3 regions of the Nisaea acidiphila genome follow, and region 1 is predicted to be linked to each of the others. Evidence: riboswitches for the same ligand, from Rfam matches in the RefSeq annotation. Region 1 holds a riboswitch; each other region holds the start of a gene.

Evidence for each region. A riboswitch is a leader RNA that binds a small molecule or an ion and turns the genes downstream of it on or off. The one in region 1 is predicted to bind thiamine pyrophosphate.
Region 2: linked by a shared signal. The riboswitch ahead of thiC (phosphomethylpyrimidine synthase ThiC) and the one ahead of NUH88_RS21950 (ABC transporter permease) in region 1 are both predicted to bind thiamine pyrophosphate.
Region 3: linked by a shared signal. The riboswitch ahead of NUH88_RS03505 (ABC transporter substrate-binding protein) and the one ahead of NUH88_RS21950 (ABC transporter permease) in region 1 are both predicted to bind thiamine pyrophosphate.

What each region holds. Positions count from the first base shown of each region.
Region 1 covers NZ_CP102480.1:4,683,838-4,687,970, forward strand. Annotated here, with positions in the region: gene NUH88_RS21940 (branched-chain amino acid aminotransferase) at 1-448, shown strand, start outside; gene NUH88_RS21945 (ABC transporter substrate-binding protein) at 496-1,437, opposite strand; gene NUH88_RS21950 (ABC transporter permease) at 1,453-2,223, opposite strand; TPP riboswitch at 2,273-2,376, opposite strand; gene NUH88_RS21955 (NAD(P)-binding domain-containing protein) at 2,490-3,971, shown strand; gene NUH88_RS21960 (acetoin utilization protein AcuC) at 3,968-4,133, shown strand, end outside.
Region 2 covers NZ_CP102480.1:1,280,027-1,284,159, reverse strand. Annotated here, with positions in the region: gene NUH88_RS05930 (amidohydrolase family protein) at 1-368, shown strand, start outside; gene NUH88_RS05925 (methyl-accepting chemotaxis protein) at 558-2,270, shown strand; TPP riboswitch at 2,376-2,496, shown strand; gene thiC (phosphomethylpyrimidine synthase ThiC) at 2,613-4,133, shown strand, end outside.
Region 3 covers NZ_CP102480.1:728,071-732,203, forward strand. Annotated here, with positions in the region: gene NUH88_RS03495 (hypothetical protein) at 1-302, opposite strand, end outside; gene NUH88_RS03500 (CHASE2 domain-containing protein) at 299-2,002, opposite strand; TPP riboswitch at 2,228-2,330, shown strand; gene NUH88_RS03505 (ABC transporter substrate-binding protein) at 2,413-3,525, shown strand; gene NUH88_RS03510 (branched-chain amino acid ABC transporter permease) at 3,544-4,133, shown strand, end outside.

The sequences.
Region 1 (4,133 bases):
CCAAGGGCCTACGAACGCAAAGGCGGGCTGCCTCTATCCGAACGGGCAACGGGCGCTCTTGGAAGCGCGCGACCGGGGCTTCGACCTGCCTGTTCTTCTCGATCCGAATGGAAACGTCGCGGAATTCTCGACGGCGAACATCTGGATCGTGAAGGACGGTGTCGCGAAGACGCCGGCGGCGAATGGAACGTTCCTCTCAGGCATCACGCGCCGCCGTCTGATCAGGCTCCTGACGCAAGACGGCATTCCGGTCGAGGAAGCGGTGCTGTCGCCAGAGGATCTCGCGACAGCGGAAGAGATCATCGTCTGCGGCAATTTCGGGAAAATTCAGGCGATCGACCGCTTCGAGGACCGGATGCTGACCCCGGGACCGGTCTTCGAGCGGGCACGTGCGCTCTATATGCAGTTCGTGGAGAGCGAGCGGCAGGTGCCTGCCGCCGCCGAATGATTTATGGCCCCGCGCGTCCCGTACCGGACGCGCGGGGAAATGGATCGCTATTGCAGTTCGGTCGCGTAGGCGGTGACGTCGGTCGGTTTCGTCACAAGACCGGTCTCCCGCATGAAGGCTTCGAAGCGGCGATAGCGCCCGCTATCCAAGGCCGCCGGGCGGAGTGCGAAGCGGGGCAGGGTGTCGCGCCAGGCACGCTTGTTCAACTCGTCGTCCAGGTCCTTGCGGCCGTCGATAAAGGCCTCCCAAGCCTCTCCCGGATGGTTCACGAGATATTGCGTCGCCTTTTCCACCGCAGCAAGAAAGCGCTTGAGGCGCTGGTCTGAGAGACTATCCCGGTGCGCGACATAGATCAGCTCGTCATAGGGCGGCACGCCTTCCTCCTCGACGAAGAAGGCCCGGCCCGGCTGGCCGACAATGTCCATCTGGTTGAGTTCGAAATTGCGGAATGCGCCGATCACCGCATCGACCTGGCCTGAAATGATCGATGGCGAGAGCGAGAAATTGACGTTCACCAGCTCGACGTCCGAAAGCGCGAGACCGTGCTTTTTCAGCATGGCGCCGAGCAACGCATCCTCGAACCCTCCGACGGAGAATCCGACCTTGCGGCCCTTCAGGTCCGCGATGGTCTTCACCGGGCCGTCCTTAAGCGCCACCAGGGTGTTGAGCGGAGTCGCCACCAGGGTTCCGAAACGCACCAGCGGGAGGCCTTCGGCGGCCTGGATGTGCAGCTGCGGCTGATAGGAAACGGCAATGTCCGCCTTCTTAGCCGCGACCAGTTTCGGCGGGTCGTTCGGATCGGCGGGTGCGATCAACTCCACCTCGAGACCCTCCGCGGCAAAGAAGCCTTTGTTCTCGGCCACTATCAGCGGGCCGTGATCCGGATTGACGAACCAGTCGAGCAGGACCGTCAGCTTATCCGCGGCTCTGACGGGGGCCGATCCCAGGACAAGAAGCGCGACGAGGAGCGCGGCGGTGCGGGTGAACATTCAGTTTCCTCCAGTTCAGTTATAGGCGGTATCTGCGGCCGGCCGGGCTTCGCCGGCCTGCCAGGGCATCGCGGCCCTCAACAGGACATCGACCCCGTAGTAGAGCGACAGGGCGAGGATCGAGAGGGTAAAGAGTGCGGCGAACATCAGGTCGATCTGAAGCCGCGCATTGGCGTGCAACATCAGGTAGCCGAGCCCCGAGCTGGAGCCGACCCACTCTCCGACCACGGCGCCGATCGGCGCGACCGCCGTCGCCACCCTGAGGCCCGAGGCGAAGGCGGGAAGGGCTGCCGGAAGGCGGACATGAAGCAGCAGGTCGAGACGCCCCGCGCCGAGCGTGCGGGCGCAGTCGATGAAGAGCGGGTCGGTTCGGCGCAGCCCATCGAACATTGCGGCGGTGACGGGGAAGAAAATGATCAGGGCCGCCATAGCCACCTTGGAGGCCATTCCGTAGCCGAGCCAGAGCACGAGCACCGGCGCCAGCGCGAAGACCGGCACGGCTTGGCTGATGACAAGTACCGGAAGCAGCCATGGCCTGACCCGCGCCGACCAGCTCAGTGAGAGCGCCGCCGCGGCACCGAAGAGCGTACCGATGCCGAGCCCAAGGAGAATCTCGGCAAGCGTCGTTGCGGCGTGCGGCAGAATGAGGTGGGAACTCTGCCAGAGAGCTTCGGCGACGAGTGCCGGTCCCGGGAGGATGTAGGGCGGCGTGCCGCTGAGGCTGACGACGCCCTGCCAGAGCATCAGCAGTCCGGCCGCGATTACGATGGCGCGGATCATCGCCATGTCGTGGACCGACTGGGATACCGATATGCTGAAACGTGCGGCCTAACGCCGATGGACATCTGGCTCTCCCTCCGCCGGCATTACCCGGATCAGGTTAAGGGTCGTTCCTTATGGAACCTCTCAGCCGCCGGTGCGGCTCCCCTGAACGGACCCGATAATGAGTGAGCTTTTCCGACATGGCAAGCGGGTGAAGCGCGCGCCTCTGGATGAGGGAACGAAAGCGCGCTACCTAAGATAACCAGTACCGATTTTCTCGCGGAGGTCATGTGAGCGACGCCGGACCGGCCATAGGACTGGATGCACTTGAAGCGCGGGTCCGCGACGATCTGAGGATCATTTCCTACCCTGACGGAAACTGGGTTCCGGAGCGGCGCGGACCGGACGGACGCCCGGTGCTTGATGTCCTGGTGATCGGCGGCGAGCAGGGCGGCCTCGCGATTGCCCATGCATTGAAGCGGGCGCGTATCGACCGCGTGCGGATCGTCGACCGCGCGCCGGAAGGCCTGGAAGGTCCGTGGATGACCTACGCCCGGATGCCGACGCTGCGATCTCCGAAGGAGGTGAACGGGCCGGACCTGGATATCCCGTCCCTGTCCTTCCGCGCATGGTTCGTTGCCCAGCACGGCGAGGCGGAGTGGTCGGCGCTCAACAAGATTGCGAAAGAGGACTGGGCCTCATATCTCCTCTGGCTGAGGCGGGCGCTTGATATCCGTATTGAAAACGGGATCTCGGCGGAACGGATCTCGCCGTCGGATTTTGGTGATCTGGTTGCAGCGGAACTCGTGGATATGGCCTCCGGCGCAAGGGAATCCGTGCTCGCGCGCAAGATCGTCGTCGCGACCGGTATCGAGACGCCCGGCAAATGGTGGACGCCGGAAGAGGTCGCGGCGCTTGACAGAAGCTATTGGGCACACGCCTCCGCGAACATCGATTTCGAGAGCTTGAAAGGACGTCGGGTCGCTGTACTGGGCGCCGGCGCATCCGCATTCGACAATGCGGCCATGGCTCTGGAGGCGGGCGCGGCGCGGGTCACCGTCTGCTGCCGGCGTGAGGATCTTCAGAGGGTGCAGCCCTTTAAATGGCTGTCGTTTCCCGGATTCCTCGGGCATTTCGCCGAGCTTGACGATTCCTGGCGCTGGCGCTTCATGAACCACCTTCTGACACTGCGCGAAGCATTCCCGCGTGAAACCTGGGAAAGGGTGGCGAAGCACGAGGCGTTCGAGCTGTTGACGGGGGCGCCGTGGCTCTCCTGCCGCGCTGCGGGCGGCGGGGTTGAGATCGAGACGCCGGGACAGACCTTCGAGGCCGACTACCTGATCGTCGGTACCGGCTTCGACATCGACCTTCCCGCGCTTCCCGAATTTTCCGATATCGCGGCGAATGCGGCGCTCTGGCGCGACCGTTTCCATCCGCCGGCGTCCGAGGAAAACCCGAGACTGGGGCGTTACCCTTATCTCGATTCCACGTTTGCCTTTCAGGAACGCGTCCCCGGCACTGCGCCGTGGCTCAGCCATGTGCGGCTTTTCACCTTCGGCGCGACCGTCAGCTTCGGCCCCTCCGGTTCTTCGATCAATGCGATGAAATTCGCTGTGCCGCGGCTCGTCTCCGGCATTGTGAGGGATCTCTTCACGGAGGATGTGGAGCAGCACTGGGACAGCCTGAAGGACTATAATCTGCCTGAGTTTCTGCTTCCCGGCGAAAATGGGGAAGCTGCACCTCAGCAGCCTGTCATCGGCAGGACCGCATGAGCGCCGAGGTTTCGCAATTCGACCCGCCGTCGAGTGCGCGGATCCCGGCGTCGTTCCCGGACCGGCCGTTCATGATCGGCAGCGAGATCTATCGCCGTTCGCGATACGGCGTGAAACACCCGCTGTCGATCCAGCGCGTGACCCCGGTCATGGACCTGGCTC
Region 2 (4,133 bases), 1.3 Mb from region 1:
TTTCCCGAAGCCTGACCCAGCCCGGCTTCCGGGCACTGCGGCGTCTCATCGACCGGGGACGTCTCTGGGTGAAGCTCGCATGTCCCTACCGGATCTCGAAGACCGGCGATGCAGGCGATACGGAAGTCGGCGAGATTGCGCGCGCACTCGTCGACTGGGCGCCGGAGCGGATGCTCTGGGGCAGCGGCTGGCCGAATGCCGACGGAGCCCCGGCCCGGGAAGACGAACAAGAGAGGAGCGGGGCTGCGGTCCTGCTCGATCTGCTCGCCGACTGGGCACCGTCGAAAGAGACGCGGACGCGCATTCTGCTGCGCAACCCCGAGGAACTCTACGGTTTCGAGCCGTGGCCCATAGCGCCCGAGCAATAACATCGCGGCGCGCCTGCGGGCAGATTGAAGCCCCCGGCGTCAAATTAACACAATTAATTTATGGTTAATTTGGCCTGCAAAATCAACGCATCGAGCAAGATTTGGTAATTATTGGTTAATATTGATCGTCTAGTTTGCTCGCCAATTCGGTGTGATAGAAGCTTCGGCTCTCTTGCAAAAGGCAGATAGATGACGTTCTCAAGTATCAGCGTGCGCAACAAGGTAACTGCGGTCTCGGTTGTTCTCGTCGTGGTTGCGATGCTGGCCACCGCCGCATCCGCGATCTTCGTGATCGGCGACTATGTTCAAGGCCGTGCATCCTCGGCTCAGGCCGGTAATTACCGGACGGCGGCGCTCATGCTCGGCGACCGCTACCCGGACCTCGTCGTGGAGCGCAAGAGCGACAGCTTGGAAGTATCCTGGAAAGGCCTGATCCCGGCTTTCGAGGAACATGCTGCGATCGATGATGTCGGACTCGCGACCGGCGAGACGGCAACCATCTTCGCCTGGGATCCGGAGAGCGAGGATTTCTGGCGCCGCACCACCAACATCAAAAAGAATGACGGCAGCCGCGCCATAGGCACGCCGCTCGGCAAGACCGGCAAGGTCTATTCGGTGATCATGAAGGGTGAGACCTATCGCGGCCTCGCGACCATTCTCGGCAAGGAATATTTCACGCTCTATCAGCCGATCTTCTCCGCCGAAGACAAGACCAAGGTCGTCGGAATTCTTTATGTCGGCGTTGGGCGTAGCGCGATCGAGCAGATCGAAAAGGAACTGAGGGTTAGCCTGCTCAGCGTCATGGCCGTGCTGGCGGTGATCGCCGTCGCGATTTCCGTTCTGCTGATCGGACGCCTTATGAAGCCGTTCCCGGTCCTGCGCGGCGTGATCCAGCGCCTCTCCTCCAACGAGCTTGACGTCGCCGTGCCCTATCTCGACCGCAAGGACGATATCGGGGACCTCGCAAAGGCGGTGGAGATGTTCAAATCCGCTTCTCTCGAGACCCAGCGCATCGCCGAGCAGCGGGTGCAGGACGAGCAACGCTCCGAAGCCGAGAAGCGGCAGATGATGAGCCGCACGGCGGAAGAGTTCGAGGCATCGGTCGGCGGCACGGTCGATCAGGTTTCCGGCGCGCTGCAGGAATTCAGCCGCTCCGCCCGGGAGATGTCCAGCACCGCCGAGGACAGCAAGGCGAAGGCCGGGATCGTCGTCACCGCTTCCGAGGACGCTTCCCGCAATATCCAGACCGTTGCCTCGGCGACGGAGGAGTTGAGCGCCTCCATCACCGAGATCGGCCGTCAGGTCGCGCAGGCCTCAAATGTCGCGTCCGGCGCGGTCCGCGAGGCGGCGGAGACCAACAACAAGGTCCAGGGGCTTGCCGAGGCGGCGCAGAAGATCGGCGAGGTGGTCGGTCTCATCACCGACATCGCGGAGCAGACCAACCTGCTGGCCCTTAACGCCACCATCGAGGCGGCGCGGGCCGGCGAGGCGGGCAAGGGCTTCGCGGTCGTGGCCTCCGAGGTGAAGAACCTGGCGAGCCAGACGGCGAGCGCGACCGAGGAGATCTCGGCGCAGATCCAGGGCATCCAGTCCTCGACGCAGGAATCGGTGACCGCCATCGGCGCCATCACCCAGACCATCGAGCAGGTGGACTCGATCGCTGCCGCCATCGCCGCCGCGGTCGAGCAGCAGACCGCCGCGACCCAGGAAATCGCCCGAAACGTGGAAGAGGCCTCGGCCGGCACCACGCAGGTGACGGGTAATATCCAGGAGGTCTCCGGCGCGACCCAGACGACCGGCGATCTGGCCCACCGGATCGAGACCGAGTCCGTGGCGCTCTCCGAGAAATCGGAGCAGCTCAAGGCCGAGATCCAGCGTTTCCTCGCGGGCATCCGCGGCTGACGCGGACGGAACATTCAACAGCCTGATGGGCGGCCGCATTTGCGGCCGCCCTTTTTCCTGTCCGGGGTACGGATTGACAAAGCGCCGTGCCGCCTCCCATCATCGCCTTATCACCCGGGGGGTCCCGACAAGGGGCTGAGATATTGCTGGCTCTCCGGAGCAGCGCAATGACCCGACGAACCTGATCCAGTTCATACTGGCGTAGGGACGGTGCGCGCTTCGGGGCACTCTTGCATGAGTGCGGACGGACAGGGGCAGACCCTCGAAACACCCGAAGCCAAAGCCCCTCACTCCGCGAACTGGGTCTCCAACGCCCGAGCGAGCTGAGGAGGCTCCGAGCCCATGAATGCCATCCATCCGAAAGTGACCACCGGTGCGCTGCCCGCGTCCCGCAAGATCCACGTGCCCGGCACGCTGCATCCCGATATCCGTGTGCCGATGCGCGAAATCGCGGTCCATCCGAGTGCCGGCGAGCCGCCGCTGACGGTCTATGACTCGTCCGGCCCCTACAGCGACCCGGCGACGGATATCGAGATCGCAAAAGGTCTGCCTAGGCTGCGCGAGGACTGGATCGCGGTGCGCGGGGATACAGAGGGCTATGACGGGCGCCGCGTGCAGGCGATGGATAACGGTTTCGCCGAGGGAACCCGGCTGACACCGGAATTCCCGGTCCGTTATGCGCCGCGCCGGGCCACCGGCGGCAAGGCGGTGACCCAGCTCGCCTATGCGCGGGCCGGGATCGTGACGCCCGAGATGGAGTTCGTCGCGATCCGCGAAAATCTTGGCCGTGCCGCCGCGAAGGAGGCGCTGGCGCGCGAGTCCCTGGAGCGTGATGGGGAGAGTTTCGGCGCCTCGATCCCTGATTTCGTCACGCCCGAGTTCGTGCGCGACGAGGTGGCGCGCGGGCGGGCGATCATCCCGGCCAACATCAACCACCCGGAGAGCGAGCCGATGGCGATCGGCCGGAACTTTCTGGTGAAGATCAACGCCAATATCGGCAACTCGGCGGTCACCTCCTCGATGGAGGAGGAGGTCGAGAAGATGGTCTGGGCCACGCGCTGGGGCGCCGACACGGTGATGGATCTCTCCACCGGGCGGAACATCCACAATATCCGCGACTGGATCCTCCGCAATTCGGCGGTCCCGATCGGCACCGTGCCGCTCTACCAGGCGCTGGAGAAGGTTGGCGGCGTGGCCGAGGACCTGACCTGGGAGCTTTACCGCGACACGCTGGTCGAGCAGGCGGAGCAGGGCGTCGACTATTTCACCATCCATGCGGGCCTGCGCCTGCATCACGTGCCGCTTACGGTGGACCGGGTCACCGGGATCGTCAGCCGCGGCGGCTCGATCATGGCGAAATGGTGCCTGCATCATCACCGCGAGAGCTTCCTCTACGAGCATTTCGGGGAGATCTGCGACATCGCCCGCGCCTATGACGTTTCCTTCTCCCTCGGGGACGGGCTGCGTCCGGGCTCCATCGCGGATGCCAACGACGCCGCCCAGTTCGCCGAGCTGGAGACCCTCGGCGAGCTGACGCAGATCGCCTGGGCGAAGGATTGCCAGGTGATGATCGAGGGCCCGGGCCACGTCCCGATGCACAAGATCCGGGAGAACATGACGAAGCAGCTCGAGGTCTGCGGCGAGGCGCCGTTCTACACACTCGGCCCGCTCACGACCGACATCGCGCCCGGCTACGATCACATCACCTCCGGCATCGGGGCGGCGATGATCGGCTGGTTCGGCACCGCGATGCTTTGCTACGTCACCCCGAAGGAGCATCTCGGCCTGCCCGACCGGGACGACGTGAAGACCGGCGTCATCACCTACAAGATCGCCGCCCATGCAGCCGACCTCGCCAAGGGC
Region 3 (4,133 bases), 790 kb from region 1:
TCCGCATCCAGATTGGTCTCAACATCTTCCGCATAGATGAGATATTTGCCCTGACCGGGTATCCGGATCACATAGCCGGCGCCCTCCTCGACCACTTTTTCGATGGCGATGTTCGTGCCTTCAAGGTCGACGCGCAGCACGGTCTTGACCGGGTCATAGGTTTCCGGATTGAACAGGTTCAGCTCCGGCGGGATGATTTTCGATACGCTGGAGGGCATTTTTTCAGCCGCCGCGGCGCTGAGGCTCAAGGTGAGGAAGGCGACGGCAAAGGACGCCTTTCTCAAGACGCGATAAATCGTCATTGAGAGTCTCCAAATGTCTGGCGAAGGGTTCGGCGGTCCGGCGAACGCGCATAGATGCGGACCAATTTGTTCTCGAGCAGGAAAAACCAGTAAGAGCCGGTTGCGCCGCGCACGACGGCGATCAGTCCAAACAGGCCGAGCAGATTGAGCGGCGCCAGGCGGAACGCCCAGATTTGCAGTGCCGCGATCGCGAACAGGGCACTCAGGTAACCGCCATTCGCTGTCAGGAGGACAACGAGACGCCGAAGGATCGGATCGCCACCCGACTTGAGAAAGTGTGTGGTGGAGAAGGAAGTATAGGAATGAACCGCCGCGAAGAGGATGAACACGGCGTAGGAAACCGTCGAGGAGGCAAAAACGAACGGCGGTAGCCCCAGATGCTCGAACGGCGACGGCACGGTGATCTTGGAGCGCAGATAATCCGCCCCGGCCGTGTGGAGGTTCTGAAGCGCCATTGCATGCCGATAGCCTGAAGACACTGGCGGATTGGTCGGGGACTGCACGAAAGCCGACACGGCGGAGAGCGCCTGGCCGTATACGACGTCCTTGCCCTTGATCCGGTCGCCCAGCTCCTTTTCGAAGTCCACCCCACCCTGCACCCCTTCCATCAGCAAATTCGAGACCGAGATGAGCGGCATGTGCGGACAAGGCTCCGCCGCTTCGCTCATGCCTCCGGAGAGCGTTGTCGCCGCCACATCGAGAAAAATATTCGCGGACTGCGGTAGAACTCCTCGGATCGTAGACGAAACTTGTCCGAAGAATGAAAGGCCGGACGGGTCCGATCCGTCCTTTTCAGTGCTCGGATCCGGGTCGTATTTGCAGGAGGTCAGAAAATGATTCCGGTCAGAGCGAATGAGCCCCCACTGGATCTGAAGGGGCTCGGCAAATGCGTCGTCGAAAGAGCCGCCATGAAAACTCTCAAGACAGTCACCCGATTGGGCGCACCGGTCTTTGTAAAGGGCATATGCCGGCGACAGATGTCTGCGTTTGCCGAACTTTGACGCACTGCCTGTGTAGAGAAAGTAGCTGTCCTGCTGGAACGCGTTGACATCAATCTTCGTGAGGACCGGCCGGGTCAACACGTGCAACTCTTCGATTTGCCGGCGGCGCTCCTCGACCGGAACGAAGACCGGTACGGGTTTGCCGGAGACACCGCTCAGATCTCTCGTTTCGCAGTCTAACCCGGCCCGCCCCCCGCCTTCTGTCGAGCGATCCACGACACGCTTCGCCGGGTCTTTATATCGCTCCAGCGTCTTGATCAGGCACGGGAACTTCGCGTCATCTCGACTGTCGACGAAGAGGAAATCGACAAAAACCGCGCGCGGCTCGAACTGAAGAATTCGCTCGAGGACCTTTGCGTGAATGGCATAGGAAACCGGCCATTTCCAGCCCTGCCCTTTCAGATCGGCGTCGTCGATCAGAACAAGCGGGACTTCTTGATCCTTCGGAACGGAAGAATAGAACGGAGCGGAAAAGAGGTTGTAGACCCAGTAGGAATAGCGTGCGCTCACCTCCTTCAAGCCGAAGAGGTCGGTCGCGAAAGCGAGAGATCCGAATGCGAGAGCGATGCCAAGGCGGATGATCCGCTTTTCAAGCCAGTTGGGGTCTTCCGCGACTTTCTTGAGCCGATATCCCGCGAGCTGCTCCCTGATCAGCGCTCCGAATTTCCGGATCCAAGACTTTCTTGAAGCAAGCGCCATACCGTGCGCACCCCTTAACGCGTGAGAATCGCACTCTCCACAATTTTTACGCGACACCAAAGTTAACGAAATTGCTTAAGATCGAAAGAAATTCGATTTTGTTTTTTTGAATATCCATTCTTTATGGAGACGAACTCCAACTGAGGCGTTCGTTCCGGTGGTAGCAATCCCGGGTCTTGTCGTACCGTTCTTGACAAAGCGGAAACCGGTCCGCAGGTTGGACTGATCGTGATGCTGGGGTGTTTCGGGCGTCGTACCGGAACTGAGAGGATACCCATCGAACCTGACCCAGGTAATTCTGGCGCAGGGAGACGTCACCGGACCCGCCGAGCGGACCGTTCGTTGAATCTCCTCTCTCCCCGGCCGTGACTTTCGCCGTTCGAACGAACGGGTCAATTGGAGTGCCGGGAATGTTCCTGAAGAAAACCGCCCTCGTCGTCCTCATCTTTTCCGCCATCGGAACCGCCCGCGCAGAGACCCTGCCCGTACTGGTGCCGATCACCGGCTTCCTCTCGCTGGAAGGCACGGCGCAGCGCAACGGTGCGGTCATGGCCGTCGACATGCTCGGCAAAGAGCTCGGTCTCGAAACCGAAGTGACCGACACCGGCACCTCGCCGGAAGGCGCAGTCACCGCTCTCCGTCGCGCGTTGGGCGGAGCGCCGAGCGCAGCCGTAGCCTCCATGCTGGGGACGCAGATGCTGGCGATGATTCCGGTTGCGGACCGGGCAGGCATGCCGCTGCTGACCGTTTCCGGCACAGCGAAGATCACGGAGCTCGGCAGCGGCAACGTCTTCCGCTTCTTCCCGGGCGACAGCGTGGTCAAGGTCGCGCATGCGAAATATGCGGTCGAGGAACTGGGCGCAAAACGCCCCGCCCTGCTCTACCAGACGACCGCCTACGGGCAGAGCGGCGCGGCGCATTTGAAGAAAACCCTCGCCGAGCTCGGCGCGCCGCTGGTCTTCGAGGAAGGCATCGACATCTCGGTCAAGGACATGCTTCCGGCGCTCACCCGCATGCAGGCCGCAGAGCCCGACATCCTGCTACTGCACCTGCATTCCGGCTCCACCGCGCTCGTCATCCGCCAGGCGCGGGAGACCGGTAATCCGCTGCCGGTGGTGGCCGGGTCCGCCATGCATCAGCCGACCACGGCAGCACTGCTGAATCCGGAACAATTGAAGGGCGTCTGCGCCGAAAGCGCCTCCTCGCCGGTTTCCGAGCAGTCCGGACCGGTCGCGGACTTCACGGCGGCCTACCGCAAGCACTTTGGCACGGAGCCGGACGCATTCGCACTGGCGCAGTATGACGGGACGGCGATGCTGATTGCGGCCAAAAAAGCCGGCGCACAGAGCGCGGACGACGTGCGCGCCTGGCTAGCCGGCAACAGCTATGACGGCCTCGCTATGACCTACAAGTCGGACGGCAAGGGCAATATGGCGCATGACGCGGTGGTGGTTTGCTATGATGGCGCCAGCCGGGTTCCGGCCATCGCCAAGCGCTACGAGAATGTCGACGGCATCCGCTGACGCGGCCATGCTTCCGATATGACCAGCCTCGCCCTCGCGCAGATTCTGCTGAACGGCCTCGCCCTCGGCGCGGCCTATGCCCTGATCGCGCTCGGCTTCGTCATCGTCATCAATGCCGTCGGCGCGGTGAACTTCGCGCAAGGCGAGCTGGTCATGGCAGGCGGCTTTCTCTCCATCGCGCTGGCGCCGTTCGTTGGCGACGCGGCGGGCATTCCCGGCCTGCTCCTCCTGCCTCTGGTCATGGCGCTGATGGGCCTGTTCGGGATCGGATTTGCCCATCTCGCCTATTTCCCGCTGAAGAACCGGCCGCCGGTCGCCGTCTTCGTCAGCACCATCGCCATCGGTCTGGTCCTGCAGCATCTGGCCAACGCCATATTCGGGGCCGCACCGCGGGCGGGACCGCCGCTGATCGCGGGCGACGGCCCGGCGCTCGGCGGCCTTACCCTCTCCCTGCAACAGCTCGCCGTTCTCGCGAGCGCGGCCATTCTCGTCTCCGCAACCGGCCTCTTTCTCGGCAAGACACAGACCGGCCGGCGGATGCGGGCGGTGGCGCAGGACCCGGAAATGGCGGCGGCTATCGGCATCCGCCCGGCGCGAATGATCGCCCT